Regions from separate parts of the Spirillospora sp. CA-128828 genome, predicted to be linked through region 1. Evidence: predicted binding sites of a transcription regulator. Region 1 holds the regulator's gene; the other holds the start of a gene.
The links. Region 1 encodes HspR, which represses chaperone genes until heat shock. Its sites were predicted from a motif close to ANTTGAGTCNNNNNGACTCAANT; they were not measured.

Region 1 (11,279 bases):
GCCAACGCCTCTCGCGACACCCCGGTCGTTTTCATCCACGGCCTCTGGCTGCTGCCGAGCAGTTGGGCCGACTGGGCGGACTTCTTCAAGAAGGCGGGCTACGCACCGCTGACGCCGGACTGGCCGGACGATCCGGAGACGGTCGAAGCGGCCCGGGCGAACCCGGATGTCCTCGCCAAGAAGACCTTGAAGCAGATCTCCGATCACACCACCGAGATCGTCAACGCCTTGGACAAGAAGCCGGTGCTGATCGGGCACTCGACCGGAGGCCTGCTGGCGGAGATGCTCGCGGGCCAGGGCCTCTCGGCGGCCACGGTGGCCATCGACCCCGGGATCTTCCGCGGCGTTCTGCCGCTGCCGGCCTCCGTGCTCAAGGTCGCGGGCCCATTCCTGGTCAACCCGCTCACGCGCGGCCGCGCGATCACGCTCACGTTCGACCAGTTCGCCTACGGCTGGGCGAACGCACTGGACGAGAAGGAGGCGAAGGAGCTCTACAACACCTTCCACGTCGCCGGCTCCGGGATCGCTCTCATGCAGATGGGCAACGCGAACCTCAACCCGTGGACGGAGGCGAAGGTGAACACGAAGAACCCCGCCCGCGGCGCCCTGCTGATCATCGACGGCGAGAAGGACCACACGGTGCCCTGGGCGATCGCGAACGCCGCCTACAAACGGCAGAAGCGCAACCCCGCCGTGACGGAGATCGTGAAGATCCCGAACCGAGGCCACTCCCTCACCATCGACCACGCTTGGCGCGAGGTCGCCCAAACCGCACTCGACTTCGTCAAGCGCTCCGCCAATTGACGCCAGGGCAGACTCACTGGCGGATGAATCAATGAGGTGGAACGCCGGTGGCGCCCGAACGTGCCGGTCACGTTCGGGCGCCATCGGCGTAGGCGCCGCCGTTCTTACGGCGACGGCCCGGGTCAGCACATGATGCTGACGTCCTTCGAGCGCGCCGCGCGAGATGCCGGGGTCTCGCGCACGGCCTTCTTGCCGGTGGCCGTGGAGGTGCAGCCGGTCACGCAGGCGCTGAGCGCCGATGTGGCGAGGCTCCTCTTGGTCGACGGGTTGAACGCCCCCGGGGTTCCCCTCTTGGGGATCCGGTGCACCCCGCCCTTGTTTCCGATGCCGGCGATCCGGTCCGTCCTGTTCTGGTAGGACCACACCTGCTTCTTCACCGATTTCGGCAGCGAGTGGCAGCCCAGCTTCGAGTTGTAGGTCACCTTCACTCCGTTGTAGTGCGTTTTGCTGTAGACGCAGAAATGGCCGGGGGCGCAGGTGCTGGCCGCGCCCACCGGTACGGTCGCCACCGTCATGGCCCCGTTGTCGTAGGACAGCTCGTGCGGGCCGATGCGGGTTCCGCCGGGGTTCTCTGCGGCGTACCGGGCGATGGTCCGTGCCCCGGAGTCGGCCGTCGCGGCGCCCGCGTCGGCCGCTACGGGACCGGCGGTGGCCAGGGCCGCCGCCACGCCGACGGTCGTGGCGAGCAGGCGAAGTACTTGCTTTCTGGCGGGCATCTGAGCACCTCTTTCATGTCGATGTGCGCTCCCCCGGTCGAGTCCGCGATGGAAGGCTGATCAACTTCATGGGGGAAGTGGCGACAGATCCCGGTTTCTTACAAGCGACCGGCTTCCGTGGCGGTGATCCGTTGCAGCTGGTATCACGATGCCGTCATGGTCGGTCCGAGCAGGAAGCGGTCGGCCTCGTCGAGCGTTCGCGGCTGTTCGGGTGTCACCGTCAGGACGTCGCGCCGGTAGTTGCGGATCTCCAGCACGCTGCCGGGGTCCGCCTCCACCGTGAGGCGCAGCCCCCGTTCCACCATTGCCCGTGGGTAGACCTTGAACGTCTTCTCCCGCACCGACGTGCGCCCGCCGATTTCCTCGAAGCCGTCCGCCCTCCGCAGGTCGAACTTCAGGTCGATGACGGGGAACGGCTCGCGGTCCCAGGTGGTGCACGGCATCGAGTTCCGCCCCTGGATCCGTGCCTCGACGAACGTCTCGGTGTCCTCGTCGCCGATCTCGCAGTCGCGGATCGGGAAGACCCTGCCGAGCCTGCCCCCATAGTTCACGGCCGTCAGCGAGGGCCCACAGAACAGCACGTGGTCGAATGGGCCGATCGGCGCGGGCAGCGGCACCTTGTGATGAGAGCGGCCGTCGAAAGCCAGCCCGACGCGCGGTCGGACGAAGTCCAGGAAGGCCGACGCCATCGCCTCGTCGTGGCCGGGCTTCTTCACCACCAGGGACAGGCCCCGGCCCTCGTCCTCGCCGACGATGTAGTACTCGTAGAACGGCCCGGGCCCGGCCTTGAAGTCGTGGAATCTCACGACCACGCCTGAGTGATCGGCGACCGGCTCGTACTTGTCGCCGTTCCCGACCATGTCGAGCAGCCGGACGTCCGCTTCGGTCTCGGGCTCCGCCTTCGCCCGCGGCGCCGCCGTCCCGGGCCCGGGCGCGACCTCGACGTATCCGCCCCGCTTTTTCTCGCTGATCTTCTTGGTGAAGTGGCGGAGTGCGTGCGCCCCATCGTCGAGCGTCATGCTCGACCCGCGCATGACGCCGCCGGCCACGCCCCAGCCCATGTGGCAGCGGATGCCGTCCAGGGTGATCTGCCAGCATCGGACGACGCCTTCGTCGTTCTTCTCGAAATACCGTGTCTCCGCCATGCCCCCCGCCTGCGTCAATGGAGAGTGTGGACGTCACCGTTCTTGATCCGGGCAGTCAGCGCACGCCACGCGGACGGCGCGACCGCCAGCACCGGTCCGTCCGGATCCACCGAGTCCCGAACGCCTACGACGCCGGGGATGTTGAGGGCCACCTCGACGCACGTGTCGTTGCCGGAACCAGAGTGGCTACTGATCTGCCACTTCGCCTCGGCCGGGAACCTAAGCATGGACATGAGCTTGGAACTCCTCCCGGATGGTGGCGATGAGCGCCACCGACTCATCTTGAGACAACGCCGCGCCGCCGATGCGGTCAAGCATCGAGCAACAGCGCCGCACCTGCATCATGTCCTCGACGTACATACCGCCCGCCATAGTTTCCACATACGCCGTGTCGAGTTCCAGCGGCGCCGAGAACTCGAACACAACCATCGAGCCTTGGCCAAGGCCGGGCCGGTATCCGAGCGCTATCGGCACGACGCGAAGCGACACCGATGGTTGCTCCGCCGCCTCCAGGAGCGCCGCAAGCTGGCCCGCCATCACGACCGGACCGCCGACAGGACGACGCAGGACCTCCTCGGCGAGAACGACGTCGAATTCGGGAGCGTCGGTGCGCGCAAGCCTGGCACGCCTCGCTATCCGGGCTTGCAACCGCCGATCGACCTCGTCCTGATCGTCCGGGTACTCGCCTGCGATCAATGTGCGAGCGTAGTCAGGGGTTTGCAGCAGACCAGGAGGAGCTTCCGTTTGCCATGACCGGATCCGGTTGGCCGCGTCCTCCAATTCGACATATCCACCGGCCAGGACGTCGTCGAAGGCCGCCCACCAGCCCCGGTTCCGGATGCCACGGGCAAGCTCCAGCAACGCGGCCCGGATCTCCCCCGGACCGCCATAGGCCTCCAGGATGTGCCCGACGTCGCCGACCCTCGGCATGATCGTCGCCGTTTCGATGCGGACGAGTTTGGTGCGGCTCCAGCCGAGGATTCCGGCGGCGACCTCAGGCGTCAGGTTCGCGGCTTCGCGGAGGCGCCGAAGCTCGGCGGCGAGCCGACGATGGCGGGCGGTCGGTCCGTGCTCAGCAGGCATGGCAGGCAGTCTCCCAGCGGTGTGGTCACCCTGTGTGGCTAATTCGTAACAGATCTTTTGCACCAGCGCTGGAATTCTTAACAAGTGCGGTTCATGATGGCACTGTTCCAACACGTAGTGAGGTCGAAGGAACGCGCTGCGTGGTCGCCACCGCATGACCCCCAGATGCGGATGGTGATCACGTGGGCCGTCGGTGCGGTGTCTGCGGGCTCGTGCCGGTCGGGATGTCGCGCGGCGGGGCGCACCCCCAGGGATCCCGCCGCGCGGCGCACAAGAGCGAGTCGCGCGCCTGCGCGCTCGTAGATACAGGGCGGCCCCGGGACAGGTGCTGGCACACCATTACGCCCGGGGCCTCGATCGGATGGAGGTCCGATCTATGGGCAACCTAGCCGATTGCTCCGCGACGGGATGGGTCTACCTCGACCCCGACGAGATCCGGCGAGAGCTGGAGGCCGCGTTCCCCGGCGTTCGAGCATGGCTCGGTGACTACACCGGGCACTGGTGGGCCCTGGCGAACGATCGCCTGGTGGAGGCGGACACCCCTCGCCAGCTCGCCGACAGGATTCACGACGTTCTCAGCATCCGGCGGGCGATACCGCCGCGGCGCCCGGTCTTCGGAAGGACACAGCGGCCCGGCGGGGCGGCCAGCTCCCGGTCACGGGAAGCGTCCCGTCCGGCCCACGCACGGCCGAAGCGGCGGCGGCGTGCCCTGTTCGGGGGTGGCCGATGAGGGCGCGGGCGGCGCACGAGCCGCCGCAGATGTACGCCTGGGACGTCGAGAACGGCCGGTCCGGGGTGACCGATGACATGGACGCCGCGATCACCTATGTCGATCTCGCTCTTCGTGGGGCGACCGCCGGTGTGTGCGGTGCGATCCGGCTCGTGACCGTGTCCACGTACGGCAAGAGCGAGTACATCGACCTCGGAGTCGTCGGCGAGGCGCGACGTGACGTCGGCGGGGTCTTTTGGACGAGGCGCTCCTCCTGGTGGGGGATGACCGAGCGGGCGTTCTCCTCCGTGCAGGTGATCCCTGAGCCGATGGGACCGTTCGGGGAACCGGAATAGGTGGCTCAATCGTCCTGTTGTAGAGGACGGCAGCAAAGTTGAGTCCGGTCGACTCAAGTCATTTGACAACGGACGGCCGGCCGGGCAATCTTGCGGCCTAGAGACTCAACCGGCGCGCCCTGGGGGCGACCGGGGCTGCGATAACTCCCGGCAACGGGGTTGACACCGGAAACGACGGAGGACGAGAACATGGCACGTGCGGTCGGCATCGACCTCGGGACGACCAACTCGGTCGTCGCGATTCTGGAGGGCGGCGAGCCCACCGTCATCGCGAACGCGGAGGGGTCGCGGACCACGCCGTCCGTCGTCGCCTTCGCCAAGAACGGCGAGGTTCTCGTCGGCGAGGTCGCCAAGCGCCAGGCGGTCACCAACGTGGACCGGACCATCCGGTCGGTCAAGCGCGAGATGGGCACCGACTGGAAGACCAAGATCGACGACAAGCCCTTCACCCCGCAGCAGATCAGCGCGTTCGTGCTGCAGAAGCTGAAGCGGGACGCCGAGTCCTACCTGGGCGAGACCGTCACCGACGCGGTCATCACGGTTCCCGCCTACTTCTCCGACCACCAGCGGCAGGCCACCAAGGAGGCCGGCCAGATCGCGGGCCTGAACGTCCTGCGCATCATCAACGAGCCGACCTCCGCGGCGCTCGCGTACCACCTGGAGAAGGAGAACGAGGCCACCATCCTGGTCTTCGACCTCGGCGGCGGCACCTTCGACGTCTCCCTGCTGGAGGTCGGCGACGGCGTGGTCGAGGTCAAGGCCACCAGCGGTGACAACCACCTGGGCGGCGACGACTGGGACAGCAAGGTCGTCGACTGGCTGGTCGAGAAGTTCAAGAACGCCAACGGCGTCGACCTGTCCAAGGACAAGATGGCGCTGCAGCGGCTCCGCGAGGCCGCGGAGAAGGCGAAGATCGAGCTGTCCGGCTCGTCCGAGACGCAGATCAACCTGCCCTACATCACCGCGTCGGCGGAGGGCCCGCTCCACCTGGACGAGAAGCTCACCCGGGCCGAGTTCCAGCGGATGACCTCCGACCTGCTCGACCGGACCAAGGCGCCGTTCCACTCGGTGCTCAAGGACGCCGGCATCACGGTCGACGGCATCGACCAGGTCGTCCTGGTCGGCGGCTCGACCCGCATGCCCGCGGTGTCCGAACTGGTCAAGGAGCTGACCGGCGGCAAGGAGCCGAACAAGGGCGTCAACCCCGACGAGGTCGTCGCGATCGGCGCCAGCCTCCAGGCCGGCGTGCTCAAGGGCGAGGTCAAGGACGTCCTGCTGCTGGACGTGACCCCGCTGAGCCTCGGCATCGAGACCAAGGGCGGCATCTTCACCAAGATCATCGAGCGGAACACCACGATCCCGACCAAGCGGTCGGAGACGTTCACCACCGCCGACGACAACCAGCCGTCCGTGGAGATCCAGGTCTACCAGGGCGAGCGCGAGATCGCCGCGTACAACAAGAAGCTCGGCACCTTCCAGCTGACCGGTCTGCCGCCGGCGCCGCGCGGCGTCCCGCAGATCGAGGTCACCTTCGACATCGACGCGAACGGCATCGTGAACGTCAGCGCGAAGGACCAGGGAACCGGTCGCGAGCAGTCGATGGTCATCACGGGCGGCAGCGCGCTGCCCAAGGACGACATCGAGAAGATGATGCGCGACGCCGAGGAGTACGCCGAGGAGGACCGCAGGCGCAAGGAGGAGGCCGAGGTCCGCAACCAGGCCGACACCCTCGCGTACTCGACCGAGAAGTTCCTGCGGGAGAACGACGAGAAGGTCCCCGCGGAGCTGAAGACCGAGGTCAACGACGCGGTCGCCGAGGTGAAGAAGGCCCTGGAGGGCACCGACGTCGACGCGATCAAGGGCAGCGCCGAGAAGCTGGCGCAGGTCAGCCAGAAGATGGGCGCGGCCATGTACGCGCAGAACCCCGAGGGCGCCCAGGCCGGCCCCGAGGACCACGGGCCGACGGCGGACGCCCAGGGCGGCGAGCCGCAGGACGACGAGGTCGTCGACGCCGAGATCGTGGACGAGGACAAGCCGAAGGAGGAGGGCCGATGACCGCAGCGAAGCGAGGATCTTCGGCCCTCCACCCCGGGGGCCTGGGGGTCGCCCCCCAGAAAGGCGGTGCGTCGTGACGTCCTCTCCTGGCGAGGGCGAGGAGAAGGAGGGCCCGGTGATCCGCGACAAGCGGCGCATCGATCCCGAGACGGGGGAAGTCCGGGCGCAGGCGGCATCGCCTGCCCCGGAGACCACTGCGAACGGGGGCGCCACGGTCACCGACGAGGAGACCTCCTCGCTCAAGACCCAGCTCACGGAGCGTCTCGCCGACCTCCAGCGGCTGAAGGCCGAGTACGACAACTACCGCAAGCGCGTCGAGCGCGACCGGGTCGCGGTCCGCGAGCAGGCCCTCGGGCAAGTGCTGTCCGAGCTGCTCCCGGTGCTGGACGACATCGGCCGCGCCCGTGACCACGACGAGCTCACCGGCGGCTTCAAGTCCGTCGCGGAGAGCCTGGAGGCGGTCACCGGCAAGCTCGGCCTGGAGCGGTTCGGGGAGAAGGGCGAGCCCTTCGACCCGGTCGTGCACGAGGCCCTGATGCACTCGCTCTCGGCGGACGTGACCGAGACGAGCGTCATCGACGTCCTCCAGCCGGGCTACCGGATCGGCGAGCGGATACTGCGGCCCGCGCGGGTCGCGGTGGCCGATCCCGACCCGGACGCCGGGCCGGACCGGTCCGGCGGCGAGCCGGGCGACGCGGACGACGAACCAGGCGAATGATCCTTACGGGGCCCGTCCCACCGGGGCGGGCCCCGCAGGGCCCTGAAGACATGTGGCAAGTGGCGATAGCAGAAGGCGGGGCGCCGTGAGCACCAAGGACTACCTGGAGAAGGACTACTACAAGGTCCTCGGTGTCGCGAAGACGGCCTCGCAGGAGGAGATCAAGAAGTCCTACCGGAAGCTGGCCCGCAAGTACCACCCGGATGCCAACAAGGGCGACGCCGAGGCGGAGGACCGCTTCAAGGAGGTCTCGGAAGCCTACGACGTCCTGTCCGACGAGAAGCGCCGCAAGGAGTACGACGCGGTCCGGTCGATGCCGGGCGGGTTCCGCGGCCAGCAGGGTGGTGGTTTCCCGTTCGACCTCGGCGACCTGTTCGGCCAGCAGGGCGGCGGGACGCAGACGGGCGGCGCGGGCGAACGCATCGGCGACCTGTTCGGCGGCCTGTTCGGCCGCGGCGGCGGCGGGGGCACCCGCCCGCCGGGGACGCGGCGCGGACGGCGCGGCGCGGACGTCGAGACCGAGGTGACGCTGTCGTTCGGCCGCGCGATGAACGGCGTGACCGTCCCGATCAAGCTGACCAGCGAGGCGGCCTGCAACAGCTGCCGGGGAACCGGCGCGAAGGCCGGCACCGTGCCGCGGGTGTGCCCGAACTGCGAGGGCACCGGGCACGAGACCCGCAACCTCGGCAACTTCGGCTTCCAGGAGCCGTGCAAGGAGTGCCGCGGCCGGGGCCTCGTCGTCGACGACCCGTGTCCGACCTGCCACGGCAGCGGACGGGCGACCGGCACCCGCACGATCCAGGCCCGCATCCCGGCGGGCGTCGCCGACGGCCAGAAGATCCGGCTGAAGGGCAAGGGCGCGCCCGGCGAGAACGGCGGCCCCGCCGGCGACCTGTACGTGAACATCAAGGTGAACCCGCACAAGGTCTTCGGCCGCAACGGCGACAACCTGACGCTGACCGTCCCGGTGACGTTCCCGGAGGCGGCGCTCGGCGGCGAGATCAGGGTCCCGACGTTCCAGGGCCAGCCCGTCACGCTGAAGCTGCCGGAGGGCACCCCGAACGGCCGCAAGTTCCGCGTGAAGGGCCGCGGCGCCGCGCGGCGCGACGGGACGAAGGGCGACCTGCTCGTCACCGTCGACGTGCACGTCCCGCAGAAGCTCGACGAACAGTCGCGCGAGGCCCTGGTCCGGCTGCGCACCGCCGGCGCCGGCGACGACCTGCGCGCCGACCTCCTCCAGCAGGCCAGACAGGAGTGATGGTCATGGATCCCTTCGGCGATGACACTCCGGTCTACGTGATCTCCGTGGCGGCGCAGCTGTCCGGGCTGCACCCGCAGACGCTGCGCACGTATGACCGGATGGGCCTGGTGTCCCCCGGCCGCACGGCCGGACGGGGCCGCCGCTACTCGATGCGCGACATCGTGATGCTCCGCGAGATCCAGCGGCTCTCGCAGGAGGAGGGCATCAACCTGTCCGGCATCAAGCACATCCTGGAGCTCCAGCGCGACAACGTGCGGCTCCGCGACGAGCTCGGCAAGGCGCACGCGGCGCTTGAGGATCTCGCTAACGAACTCGAATCGACCCGTTCCGTCGCGGCGCGGCTGGCGCAGCAGCGGCGGCACGGGGAACCGGGCGGCACTCCCGGCGCCGACCTCGTGCCCATCAGGCATACGAGCGTCGTGGTCTGGCACGAGCGCAACTCGGACTGATCTTCTCTCACGGGGACGGTATGGACTACAAGCTGACGCAGAAGAGCCAGGAGGCGGTGTCGGTCGCGGTCCGCAGGGCGGCGGCCGAGGGACATCCCGAGGTCGAGCCGCAGCACCTGCTGGTGACCCTGATCGGGCTGCCCGAGGGGACGGCGGTGCCGCTGCTGGAGGCGATCGGCGCCGACTGGCAGGTGGTCAGGCGGCGGGCCGAGGAGCAGCTCGCCGCGATGCCGAAGGCGCAGGGCTCCACAGTGGCGACGCCGCGGATCTCCGGGCAGTTGCAGCGGTCGATCAACACGGCCGCGAACCGGGCGCAGCAGCTGGAGGACGAGTACGTCTCGACCGAGCATCTGCTGGTCGGCCTGGCCGCGGACGGCGGCCCGGCGGCGAGCCTGCTGAAGGAGTTCGGCGCGACGCCGCAGGCGCTGCTGGACGCGTTCGAGAAGGTGCGCGGCCACGCCCGCGTCACCAGCGAGAACCCCGAGGGCACCTACCAGGCGCTGGAGAAGTACGGCGTCGACCTGACGGCACTGGCCCGGTCGAACCGGCTCGACCCCGTCATCGGCCGCGACTCGGAGATCCGGCGCGTCGTGCAGGTGCTGTCGCGCCGCACGAAGAACAACCCGGTCCTCATCGGCGAGCCGGGCGTGGGCAAGACGGCGATCGTGGAGGGGCTGGCCCGGCGGATCGTCGCCGGGGACGTGCCCGAGTCGCTGAAGAACAAGCGCGTGATCTCGCTGGACCTCGGCTCGATGGTGGCGGGCGCCAAGTACCGGGGCGAGTTCGAGGAGCGGCTCAAGTCCGTCCTGAACGAGATCAAGGAGAGCGACGGCCAGATCGTCACGTTCATCGACGAGCTGCACACGGTGGTCGGCGCGGGCGCGGCCGAGGGCGCGATGGACGCGGGCAACATGCTCAAGCCGATGCTGGCGCGCGGCGAGCTGCGCATGATCGGTGCGACCACGCTGGACGAGTACCGGGAGCGGATCGAGAAGGACCCGGCGCTGGAGCGCCGGTTCCAGCAGGTCTTCGTCGGCGAGCCGTCGGTCGAGGACACGATCGGCATCCTGCGCGGCCTGAAGGGCCGGTACGAGGCGCACCACGGGGTGCAGATCACCGACGCGGCGCTGGTCGCGGCCGCGACGCTGTCCGACCGCTACATCACCGGCCGGTTCATGCCGGACAAGGCGATCGACCTGGTGGACGAGGCGGCGGCCCGGCTCAACATGGAGATCGACTCCCAGCCCGTCGAGATCGACGAGCTGCAGCGCCGGGTGGAGCGGCTCAAGCTGGACGCGCGCGGCATCGCCGGCGACCGGACCCAGCAGGAGCGGTACGCCGAGCTGGAGCGGACGATCGCCGACCGCGAGGAGCGGCTCCGCGAGCTGCAGGGCCGGTGGACGCGCGAGAAGGACAGCCTCAAGGCGATCGGGCGCCTGAAGAAGGAGCTCGACGAGGCCCGCGGCCGGGCCGAGCAGGCCGAACGCGACCGGCACATGGACGACGCGGCCGGACTCCGGATCCAGGAGATCCCGCGGCTGGAGCGGGCACTGGAGGACGAGCAGCTCAAACTGCAGTCGCTGGCCATCCAGGAGCTGCGGGGCGTGGTGGAGCACCTGCGCGGCGAGGAGAGCGAGCTCGCCGCCTCCGGAGCCGACCCGGACCGGCTCGCGGCATTGACCGTCGAGATCGAGGCCAAGGCCGCCGAGCTCGCCGCGCTGGAGGAACGGCAGCAGCGGGCCCAGGAGCGCCGTGAGCGCATCCGCGAGCTGACGCAGAAGATCGACTCCGCGAACGCCCGTGCCGAGGAACTGCAGATCGACGCGGCCATGCCCGGGATCACCGGGCCGGAACGCGACCAGAAGTACGAGCAGCTGGCCACGGTGCGGACCCAGATCCTGCAGTGGCAGAAGGAGCTGGCCCCGCTGCGGGACGAGGCCGACGCCGACGCGGGCCACGAGCAGACCATGGTCAAGCCCGAGG
Region 2 (11,279 bases), 3.6 Mb from region 1:
CCGGACGGGGTCGGGGACGCGGCGCGCGGGACCGGCGGTAGGCTCGGTGACGTGCGACGGTTCCTCACCCCAGGCTGGCTCGGGTTGCACGCGCTCGCGATCGTGCTGTGCGGCGCGTTCATCGGCTTCGGCTGGTGGCAGTTCGACCGCGCCCAGGGCGGCAACGACCGCAGCTGGGCCTACACGTTCGAGTGGCCGATCTTCGCGATCTTCGTCATCGTGATGTGGGTCAAGATGATCCGGGACGAGCGGGCCGGGGTGCAGCCGGCCCCGAAGGTCCTGGAGGAACCGGCGGAGGCCAAGGTCAAGCGGGAGATCATCCGGCAGCAGGAGGAAGAGGACCCCGCCCTCGCGGCCTACAACCGCTACCTCGCCCGGCTCAACTCGCAGAGCCGCGGACGCGGCTGACCCCGCCTCGCGGGCCGTTGACGTGAAAGGTGTGCTCCTGTGGAAGGCGCGGTGACCAGGTACCGGATCCTGGCGCTTGTGGTCGGCACGCTGCTGGTGCTGCTGACGATCGGCATGATCCTCAAGTACGGGCCCACCGACATGCCGATGCTGGCGGGCATCGTCGCGCCCGTGCACGGCTTCCTCTACATGGTCTACCTGGCGGCCGCGTACGACCTCTGGCGGCGTACGGACTGGCCGCTCACCAGGATGGTCATGATCGTGCTGGGCGGCATCGTCCCGTTGATGACCTTCTTCGTCGAGCGCAAGGTCGTCCAGGAGGCGCGCACGCTGCCGCCCGCCAAGGTCGAGGCGAACGCCTGACGCTTCCGGGGCTGGCGCCTTTCCCCTCGCCGGTCTAATGTTTGACTGAGTCAAACATTGGAGGCAGCGGCATGGAGGTGACCCGGGAGGACGTCGGCACCGTCCGCGCGTTCAACCGCTTCTACACCGGCGTCATCGGTGTGCTCGGCGAGGGACTCGTCCGGTCGCCGTACTCCCTCACCGAGGCACGGGTGATCTTCGAGCTGGCCCAGCGGGAGGACACCGAGGTCCTCGCCCTGCGCCGCGTTCTCGACCTCGACGCCGGCTACCTCAGCCGGATGCTGGCCCGGTTCGAGACCGACGGCCTCGTCGTCCGGGAGCGTGCGGCGGAGGACGCCCGCCGCCAGATCGTCCGGCTCACCCCGCGGGGCCGCGAGGTGTTCGCCATGCTGGACGAGCGGTCCGTGGCCGAGATCCGCGGGCTGCTGACCGGGCTGGACCCCGGCGACCGCCACCGCCTCCTCGCCGCGATGCGTTCCATCAACGGCATCCTCGGCGACCGCCCGCGCGGGGACGCCTTCGTCCTGCGCCCGCCGCGTCCCGGCGATCTCGGCTGGGTGGTGGAGCGCAACGGCGCCCTCTACGACGAGGAGTGCGGCTGGGACCGCACCTACGAGGCTCTGGTCGCCTCCGTCGTCGCCGACTACGTGCGCGGCCACGACCCGGAACGGGAGAACGCGTGGATCGCCGAGTCCGGCGGCGACCGGCTGGGCGCCGTGTTCTGCGTCCGGCGGGAGGACGACGTCGCGCAGCTCCGGCTGCTGCACGTGGAGCCCGCCGCCCGCGGAACGGGCGTCGGGGCCGCGCTGGTCGCCGAGTGCGTCCGGTTCGCCGCCGAGGCCGGCTACGCCGAGATCATGCTGTGGACCACGGCGCTCCAGCGTCCCGCGCATCGCCTCTACGAACGGGCCGGGTTCGTCCTGGACGAGGAGGAGCCCCCGGCCGAACGCTTCGGGGACGTCATCACCGGGCAGATCTGGCGCAGGAAGCTTTGAACCGGGCCCGTGGAGGGTGTCGCGCCTCCACGGGCCCGGTTCCGCAGCGATCCCTACTGCGTGGGCGGCCGGGACGGGGGTCGGACGGAGTTCCGGCCGCCCGGGTTCACCGGCGGGACGCCGGTTCGTGTCGCGGCTGATTCCCACCTCCTCTCCGTGCCCGGCCGGACGCGGGCGATCGTCCGGCGTTCGGGGGAGGGCGCCGTCGCGGCGCCCGGATGCCTGCGGCCGGACCGGCGGCACGGCTCGCCGCCGCGGCCGGCCCGGCCGTCGGGGACGCCGGTGCCGCGGGGGCGGGCGGCACCGGGCCCAGGGGAGGACGATGACGCCGGTCCGGTCCGATACGGCCGAGGACCCGAGGTGTGTCGCCGTGTGCCGTCGCCGCGGCATCCGCCGGGGGGCGGTGCCGGCCGCGGTTCGGCGCGCCGCGAACGCCCTCGGCCGTATCGGGCCGGGCCGTGCGGGGGAGGGGCGCGGGGGCGGTCCGGATCTTGTGCTCCGTACGGTTCATCCGCCGCCTCCCGTCCCACGACCTGGGGCTTTGCCGCCCCGAGGCCTTCTCGTTCACCGTGTGTCACGATCTCGTTGCGTTAAGTACCCGCGCGTCATGCGCACGTAAACCGGCCCCCGCGCAAAGAATCAAGATCGCGAAGCGTCCTTTACCTCCGCATGGTGCGAGCCCCCGGCTCCGGCGAGATTCTCCAGTTTTTCGACTGGTTTAGTTGACAACTCGCCACCGCCCCGCACGGTCTCCCTTGCCGGTTCGCGGAACCGGTGGCTGACCGCTCCCAGAGCTCGGCCACCGGTTCGCAGGACCGGTGGCCGCTCGCTCGCGGAGTGCTCGGCCCCTTACAAACAAAGGGGCGGACGCATGTCCTCTTCACCCCACCCTCGCCGGCGCCTCGCCGGGAGGGGGCTCGTCGTTGCCAGCCTGTTATCGGGTGGCATCGGCTACGCGTTCACGACAGATTATCCGGCGCTGGAAGTGGCAGGACCGATGCAGTCGGTCGGTGCTGTCGCCCTTTGCGCACTGATGCTGTTCACAGGACGGTCTCCATTCAGGCGATACAGCACCGCCATGCGGTGGCTGATCGCCCGTCTGGCGGCGGGAAACGCGATCGTGGCGATCGCCTACCCGTTCGCCGTCCAGGGCCTGACGCTGGGCACCGTCGCCGCCGTCGTGGTGCTCGGCTACCTTTCGGTGGATTTCGCCATGATCTTGCGGCTCGGTGCGACCGCATGGGGCGTCAAGCACCTGTGCGGGCGTGCACTCGTGCTGGGCGGGGTCGTCGTGCTCAACTGGCCGCTGCAGGGCGGGAGCGAGTCTCTGGGGATGCCGTGCGCCGTGGTCAGCGCATTGTGTGTCTGGAACACGATCGACACCCTGGGGCGGATGAAGAAGCACGGACTGGAGGACCAGGGCGCCGCCATCGCCAATCTGCTGGCGGCACCGGTGCTCTTCGTACTGGTGTTCGTGCTGCACGGGTCCGGATGGATGTCCTGGGGCCTCTTCTCCACAGCCGGTCTGGCGGGTCTGCTCACGCTGTTCCTGCCGGTCCTGCTGATCAACGCCGCGCTCCGTCGTTCCCCGAAGGGCGACGTTGCGATGATGCAGTCACTCTCGTCGCCGGTCCACGCCCTGGTGGCGCAGGTCGGCGCGGCGATGGGGTGGCTCCCCTCCAAACAGGGACTCGCGCTCGGAGATTGGGCGGCCATCCTCCTGATCGCCGCCACGGCCGTCAGAGTCTCTTCGCTCAAGAAGCCTCCCGCCGCCGTGCTCGGCGACGGGACGCGACACCGCGGCGCAAGACGCCGCTGACCCGCAACGGCGGGAAGGGAACCCCCCTTTCCGCCGTTGTACCTCGCCACCGAGAGCCGAGATCTACACGGTGACAGGCCAGAGCCGCACAGTCCCATCGGTTCGGTCGGCGGTGGCGAGAAGCGTCCCGTCCGGGCTGAAGGCGACCGCGTCGGCGCCTGTGTCGAGGACGCTGATCTGTTCGCCGGTCGCCGGGTCCCACATCCGGACGGCGGCATCGGTCCAGAGGACCGATCGGCCGGTGGCCACCAGGCGTCCACCGGGGTGGAACGCGACCGCGTCGGCACCGCTGTCACCGAGGTCGCCGACGTGTTCACCGGTCGCCGGGTCCCAGAGCCGGACCCTGTCGTTGCCCGCGGTGGCGAGGAGGGTCCCGTCGGGGCCGAAGGCAACGGCGTTGGCCCTCGTGCTGAGGGCGTGGATGTGTTCGCCGGTTTCCGGGTTCCAGAGCCGCACCCGCCCGCCGCCGTTCCCGGCCATCAGCGTCCCGTCAGGGCTGAAGGCGGCCGCACGGGCGACGCCGAAGGTCGGCAGGGTGTGGAGATGCTCGCCGGTGACGGGGTTCCACAGCAGGATCGTTTGGTCGTTACCGCCGCAGGTGGCGAGCATCGCCCCATCCGGGGTGAAGGCCAGCGCGCACACGTAGCCGCCGCCGGTGAGGTCGATCGCTCTGAGCTCCCGGGCCGGCTGCCGGGCGGACAGCACTGCGGCCAGGTCGCGTCCTGCGATGCGGTCTCCTCTGGAGGCCAGCGCTCGAAGCTCGCTGATCGCCTCGTCCCGGCGGCCTTGGAGAAGCAGCAATCCTGCCCGTGTTCGCCGGCAGAGCGGGTGGTCGACGCCTCCCAGCAAGCCGATGGCCTCCTCGCGAAGGCGGAAGCGACCCTCCCGCCAGCCCTTGGCGATGTTCAGCAACGCCTGGTCGAGATCTCGATCACTGGTGGGGAAGGTGATGAGCAGCTTGACGCCCTCGCCGACGCGGGCCGCCCGCCACAGCCTTTGAATGATCCAGCGCAATTCTCCCCACGCGGCGTCGTCCCCGGAGGCGGCCCGCTGCTGGAGGAGGTCGATTCGCCCTTGACTCGCCAGCCAAGCGCATACGCGCCATCGGTCGTCCAATCGGACCCTCTGCAACTCCGCCATGGCCTCCTTGACGCGTCCCCGGCCCGCCAGCAGGCGTGCCAGGCGCCAGGTACCGCCCTCGTCGCCGGCGTCGGCCAGTGGCCGCAGTTCATTGATGGCGTCGTCGATCCGGCCCTGGCCCACCAACCAGTCGGCCAATTGCCGGCGAGCGAAACGATCTCCATTGTCCGCACGGCTCCGCAGCTCGTCGATGCGCCCCGTGCTGGCCAGCAGGACGGCCAACTGCCGCGCCCCCTGCGGATCACCGGCCTCGGCCAGCCGCTGCAATTCCTCGATGCGGCCCGCCCTCATCAACCGGATCGCCGCCTGGCGTCCGACGGGAGCATGGCGTGGGGAAGACCGGCTCACCGTGAAGTCTCCGGGTCGGTGCTGGGCGGGCGGCGTGATGCGGTCACCGTAATGCAGGTTCGAAGGGCGAAGTACTTCCACGGACGCACGGGGGTGATCGCTGAGAGCGAACGTTGCTGCGGAAACAAAATGCTGCTCCGTTTTCTTGAGTGTGTATGACTCAACTTGAGGTTGGGTCGACCTACGGACTTGGAGCTGAGCATGAGCGAGACCCTGACGCTGCCGGTGCTGCCCCTGGAAGACGGGGTCGTTCTGCCCGGCATGGTGGTGCCTCTGGACCTGTCCGAGAGCGGCGAGGTCCGGGCCGCCATCGAGGCCGCGCGGGCGGTGGCGCAGTCCAAGGGGCCGGGCATCCGGTCGGCGGGCAAGCCGCGGGTGCTGCTGGTGCCCAGGCTGAACGGGCAGTACGCCGGCATCGGGACGCTCGGCGTGATCGAGCAGGAGGGGCGGCTGCCCGGCGGTGAGCCGGGCGCGGTCGTCCGCGGCGTGCGGCGGGTGCGGATCGGGACCGGGACGACCGGGCCGGGCGCGGCGCTGTGGGTCGAGGGAACCGTGATCGAGGCGCCGCCGGCGTCCGGGCGCGCGCAGGAGCTGGCGAAGGAGTACAAGGGCCTGGTCAGCGCGATCCTGCAGAAGCGGGGCGCCTGGCAGGTCGTGGACGTGGTGCAGCAGATCGACGACCCGTCCACGCTGGCCGACAACGCCGGGTACGCGCCCTACCTGACGGACGAGCAGAAGATCGAGGTCCTGGAGACCGTCGATGTGGTGGAGCGGCTCGACCTGGTGATCGGGTGGACGCGCGACCACCTCGCCGAACTGGACGTGGCGGAGACCATCCGCAAGGACGTCCAGGAGGGCATGGAGAAGACGCAGCGGGAGTTCCTGCTGCGGCAGCAGCAGGAGGCCATCCGCAAGGAGCTGGCCGAGCTGAACGGCGACCCGGCCGACGAGGAGGACGACTACCGGGCCCGGATCGAGGCCGCGAACCTCCCCGAGAAGGTGCGCGAGGCGGCGCTGAAGGAGGTCGACAAGCTGGAGCGGTCGTCCGACGCCTCACCGGAGGGCGGCTGGATCCGCACGTGGCTGGACACCGTCCTCGACATCCCGTGGAACGAGCGGACCGAGGACGCCTACGACATCGCGGGCGCCAGGGAGATCCTGGACGCCGACCACGCCGGGCTCGATGACGTCAAGGAGCGCATCGTCGAGTACCTGGCCGTGCGCAAGCGCCGTGAGGAGCGTGGCCTGGGTGTCGTGGGCGGCCGCAGGAGCGGTGCGGTTCTGGCGCTGACCGGTCCCCCTGGCGTCGGTAAGACGTCGCTGGGCGAGTCGGTCGCGCGGGCCATGGGACGCGAGTTCGTCCGTGTCGCCCTGGGCGGCGTCAGGGACGAGGCCGAGATCCGCGGTCACCGCCGTACCTACGTGGGTGCGCTTCCGGGACGGATCGTCCGCGCCATCCGCGAGGCCGGTTCGATGAACCCGGTCGTCCTGCTGGACGAGGTCGACAAGGTCGGCGCCGACTACCGGGGCGACCCGACGGCGGCGCTGCTGGAGGTCCTCGACCCCGAGCAGAACCACACCTTCCGGGACCACTACCTGGAGGTGGAGCTCGATCTGAGCGACGTGCTGTTCCTCGCCACGGCGAACGTGGTGGAGGCGATCCCCGGGCCGCTGCTCGACCGGATGGAACTGGTGCAGCTGGACGGCTACACCGAGCACGAGAAGGTCACGATCGCCCGCGACCACCTGCTGCCGCGCCAGCTCGACAAGGCCGGGCTGGAGGCGTCCGAGGTTGGCTTCGGCGATGACGCCCTTCGGCTGCTGGCGTCGGAGTACACCCGCGAGGCCGGCGTCCGGTCCCTGGACCGCTCGATCGCGCGGGTGCTGCGGAAGGTCGCGGCCAACGTCGCGCTGGAGAAGGCGACGCTGCCCGTCCAGATCGGCGCGGACGACCTGAAGGACTACCTGGGACGGCCCAGGTTCACTCCGGAGGTCGAGCTGAGCAGGAACGAGCGCCGCACCGGTGTGCCGGGCGTCGCGACGGGCCTGGCTGTCACCGGCGCGGGCGGCGACGTCCTCTACATCGAGGCGTCGCTGGCCGACCGGGAGACCGGCGACACGGGCGTGACGCTCACCGGGCAGCTCGGCGACGTCATGAAGGAGTCGGCCCGGATCGCGCTCAGCTACCTGCGCTCGCGGGGGGCGGAGCTGGAGCTGCCGGTCGGCGACCTGAAGGACCGCGGCGTGCACGTCCACGTGCCCGCCGGCGCGATCCCGAAGGACGGCCCGAGTGCGGGCATCACCATGACGACGGCGCTGGCGTCCCTGCTGTCGGGCCGGCCGGTCCGGGCGGACGTGGCGATGACCGGCGAGGTGTCGCTGACCGGGCGGGTGCTGCCGATCGGGGGGCTGAAGCAGAAGCTGCTGGCCGCGTCCCGGCTCGGCATCACCACCGCGATCGTCCCGAAGCGCAACGAGCCGGACCTTGAGGACGTCCCGGCCGAGGTGCTGGACAACATGACGGTCTTCACCGTCAGCGACGTCCGCGAGGTGCTGGACCTGGCCCTGGAGCCGGCCACCACGGCCGCGGTGGCCGCCTGACCCTCATCGGAAACGCCCGCGCCGGGTTCGTCCCGGCGCGGGCGTTTCGACGTCAATTGGAGTTTCGGTCGACCCAAATTCCGGCCGGGCGCATGGAGCGGGACGGGCCCGGGGACACCGGCTGCGTGTTGGTGGCGATGTGGCAGCCCGCCCCGGCGGGTGAACGGGTTTCGTGGTACATCATCGTCCTTCGCGTGATCGTCGTGACCATCGCGTTGGGCTGTCTCGGCATCTTCTTCTATTTCGCGTTCAGGCTCACTCTGACGCCCGTCCACGACAATGGGCAGGCGGGCGGGAACACCGACCCGGGCCGTTCGGTCCGCTTCTACCTGGACCGCCCCACCAAGGAGGCGTTGCCCCAGATAGGCGGCAACCTGGTGCTGCTCGCGCCCATGGGCGTGCTGTTGCCGATCATCTGGACGACCCTGCGCGGTCCCATTCGGCTCGCACTGGTGACCGGCATGTTCTCGCTGACCATAGAGACGATCCAGGGCGCCTTCGTGGTGGGGCGGGCGTTCGACGTCGACGACGTCATCCTCAACGTCATCGGTGCGGTGATCGCCTATCTGTTCCTGGGCCGTCGCCTGTCGAGAACCTTTCGCGGCACTTAGCGGGGTGTCAGACGGAAAATTCTGATCTGCCGGTCTATGCGCTCGACGTAACGGTCGTAGACGGGCCATACGGCGGTGAGCCGGGGCCAGATCTCCTTGCGTTCCGCGTCGTCCAAAAGGTGCGCGGTCACGGGAACGGGACGGCCCTGGAAGCTGACCTCCGCGTCGGGGTTCTTCAGGAGATTGCCCGTCCAGGCAGGATGCTTCTCGCGGCCGAAGTTCGAACCGACGACGTACCAGCCGCCCTCTGGGTCGGGGAGGCAGGCGAGCGGGGTCTGCCGGGGGAGGCCGCTCACGGCGCCGGTCGTCGTCAGGACGAGGCTCGGGACGAGGAGCTGGCCGAGCAGGAGCCGTCCGCCGCTGAGCCTGTGCAGCGTCTTGTCCACGGGCGGGACGATCTTGGGACCCACCTTGGAGAACCATGCGGCGCCCGAGACCCGGTGGAAGACCGGCCCGAACGTGCGCTGGATGAGAGTCGGCATCGGTGTCTCCTTGGTGGCGAGCCGTCCGGCCCGGCGTGGGTTGAGGTGGCCGCTCTCGGCCAGCCACCGTAGGGCGTCGGCCACCGTCTCCTCGACGGGACGCAAGGTGAGGTCGAGCGCGTCCAGGACCGGGCGGTCGTCGGTGGGCACCAGCGTGACCATGAAGTCGGCGGCGTCACGGGTGAGCGGGTAGTCGAAATGATGGACGCGCTTGGCCGCGTCCAACACGGAACCCAGTCCGAGCATGACACGACTGGGGACGCGTACACGGCGGCACTTGACGCCGGTCAGGCGGTCGCACAGGTCGGCGCACTGCTGCCATGTCAGGTAGTGGCCGCCGAGCACCCAGCGGCTCGGCCCCTGCCTGGTCTCGACGGAACGTGCCAAAGCCTCGCCCAGGTCACGGACGTCGATGACCGAGACGCCGCCTCCTGGGAGCGGCCACACCTTGCCGAGCGCCGCCGCGAATCCCTCCATCAGCGCGTCCAGCGTCGGCTGGTCCGGGCCGCACACGCCGCCCGGGTAGACGATCGTGACGGGCGCGCCGTCCGCTTGCAGGCCGCGCACGTACCGCTCGGCCGCGAGCTTGGACCTGCCGTAGTCGGTCCTGGGGCTCGCCAGGGCGTCCCCTGCGGTGATGACCTGGCCGGCCGGCGGGACGAACACCGCGACCGTCGACACGTGGATCACCGGGGAGAGGCCCTGGGCGACGGCCGCGCCGACCACGTTGCGGGTCCCCTGGACGTTGACCTGCACCAGGTCGCCGGCTCCGCCGGTCACCCCGATGGCGGCGGCGGTGTGGATCGCGGCGTCGCAGCCGGCGAGCGCCTCGGACACCGTGTCCGCGTCCAGCATGTCGCCTGGGACGAGTTCCACCTCCTCGGCCGCGACACCGATCGCCTGCAGGACCTTGGCCGTCCTGCCCGGGTCCCGGACCAGCGCGCGCGGCCGGTGACCGGCGGCGAGGAGCGCGCGGACGGCATGGGATCCGACGAACCCGGAGGCGCCGGTGACGAAGATCCGCATGGTGCAAAACTAGCGCTTGGTAAGACCGCAGCGACAGCCGCCGGAGTAACCGGCCCGATTTCGGACACCTCCTTTTCCGGGAAGGCGGACGGCCGGTCGTTGACGGTTCTGGAACGCTCCATCACACTCGTGACTTCACCTGACCGCCGACCGGGAGGGGATCGATGAGGATCGGACTGGCCGGCGCGGGGCGCATCGGTGCGCGCCACGCCGCCGCTCTGTGTGGACTGCCGGAAGTGGACGCGCTGGTCATCGCCGACGCCGACCCGGGGCGCGCCCGCGACCTCGCGGCGCGGCTGCCCCGGACGCCGTCCGAGGTCACCGCGCTGGAGAAGGTCGACGCGCTCTTCGCCGCCGGCCTGGACGGGCTGGTCGTTGCGGCGGCCACGGACGCGCACGCGGACCTGGTGGACCGGGCCGTGACCGCCCGAATGCCCGTCTTCTGCGAGAAACCGCTCGCCTCGAACCTGGATGGAACGTTCCAAATCGTCCAGGCCGCGGCCGCCGCCGGGGTGCCCGTGCAGGTCGGGTTCCAGCGCCGGTTCGACGCCGGGAACGCGGCGGCGCGCGAGGCCCTCGCCTCGGGGCGGCTCGGCTGGCTGCACACCGTCCGGTCGTGCAGCTTCGATCCCGCGCCGCCGCCGGCCGGGTACATCCCTTCGTCGGGCGGGCTGTTCCGCGACTGCGTCATCCACGATCTGGACCTCATCCGCTTCGTCACGGGACGCGAGGTCGCCCGCGTGATGGCCGCGGGCGCCAATCGCGGCGACGACTTCTTCCGCGAGTACGGCGACGTCGACACCGGGTCGGCACTGCTGGTCCTGGACGACGGGACGCTCGGCCAGGTCTCGGCCACCCGCTACAACGCCGCCGGGTACGACGCACGGCTGGAACTGTTCGGGTCCAAGGACAGCGTCATCACCGGCATGGACGAGCGGACGCCCACGACCGCCCTCCCGGAGCGTGGGGAGGAGCCCAGGACCGCCTACAGCGGCTTCATGGACCGCTTCTCCGACGCCTACGACGCCGAACTCCAGGCGTTCGTGGACGTCGTGGCGGGCCGCCGCGCGAACCCGTGCCCGCCCGAGGACGCGCTGGAGGCGTTCTACCTCGCCGAGGCGTGCGAGCTGTCCATGCGGCAGGGGCGGATCGTCGGCACCGAGGAGGTGCGGCGGTGAGGATCGCCGGCGCGCCGATCTCGTGGGGCGTGTGCGAGGTGCCCGGCTGGGGGCACCAGATGGAACCCGGACGGGTGCTCGCCGAGATGCGCGCGCTCGGCCTCGCCGCCACGGAGCTCGGGCCGGACGGCTTCCTGCCGGGCGGTGCGCGGGAGCGGGACGAGCTGCTGGCGTCCCATGCGCTGGGCCTCGTGGGGGCGTTCGTCCCGATCGTCCTGCACGACCCCGCGTTCGACCCGGTGCCGGTGATCGACCGGGCCCTGGACGGCATCGGCGGTGTGCTCGTCCTGGCCGCCGCGACCGGCCTC

Region 2: a site for HspR is predicted at 5,217-5,239, ahead of lon (endopeptidase La). Genes of this name have one in related genera too.

The regions. Positions count from the first base shown of each region.
Region 1 covers NZ_CP191986.1:380,662-391,940, reverse strand. Annotated here, with positions in the region: gene ACQPXG_RS02165 (alpha/beta hydrolase) at 1-804, shown strand, start outside; gene ACQPXG_RS02160 (peptidase inhibitor family I36 protein) at 927-1,520, opposite strand; gene ACQPXG_RS02155 (hypothetical protein) at 1,664-2,665, opposite strand; gene ACQPXG_RS02150 (DUF397 domain-containing protein) at 2,680-2,898, opposite strand; gene ACQPXG_RS02145 (helix-turn-helix domain-containing protein) at 2,885-3,748, opposite strand; gene ACQPXG_RS02140 (hypothetical protein) at 4,475-4,813, shown strand; gene dnaK (molecular chaperone DnaK) at 5,003-6,868, shown strand; gene grpE (nucleotide exchange factor GrpE) at 6,942-7,586, shown strand; gene dnaJ (molecular chaperone DnaJ) at 7,672-8,844, shown strand; gene ACQPXG_RS02120 (heat shock protein transcriptional repressor HspR) at 8,844-9,296, shown strand; gene ACQPXG_RS02115 (AAA family ATPase) at 9,317-11,279, shown strand, end outside.
Region 2 covers NZ_CP191986.1:6,338,463-6,349,741, reverse strand. Annotated here, with positions in the region: gene ACQPXG_RS30650 (hypothetical protein) at 52-408, shown strand; gene ACQPXG_RS30645 (DUF3817 domain-containing protein) at 460-771, shown strand; gene ACQPXG_RS30640 (bifunctional helix-turn-helix transcriptional regulator/GNAT family N-acetyltransferase) at 843-1,766, shown strand; gene ACQPXG_RS30635 (hypothetical protein) at 2,638-3,585, shown strand; gene ACQPXG_RS30630 (hypothetical protein) at 3,649-5,073, opposite strand; gene lon (endopeptidase La) at 5,275-7,674, shown strand; gene ACQPXG_RS30620 (VanZ family protein) at 7,869-8,285, shown strand; gene ACQPXG_RS30615 (nitroreductase family deazaflavin-dependent oxidoreductase) at 8,282-9,793, opposite strand; gene ACQPXG_RS30610 (Gfo/Idh/MocA family protein) at 9,958-10,971, shown strand; gene ACQPXG_RS30605 (TIM barrel protein) at 10,968-11,279, shown strand, end outside.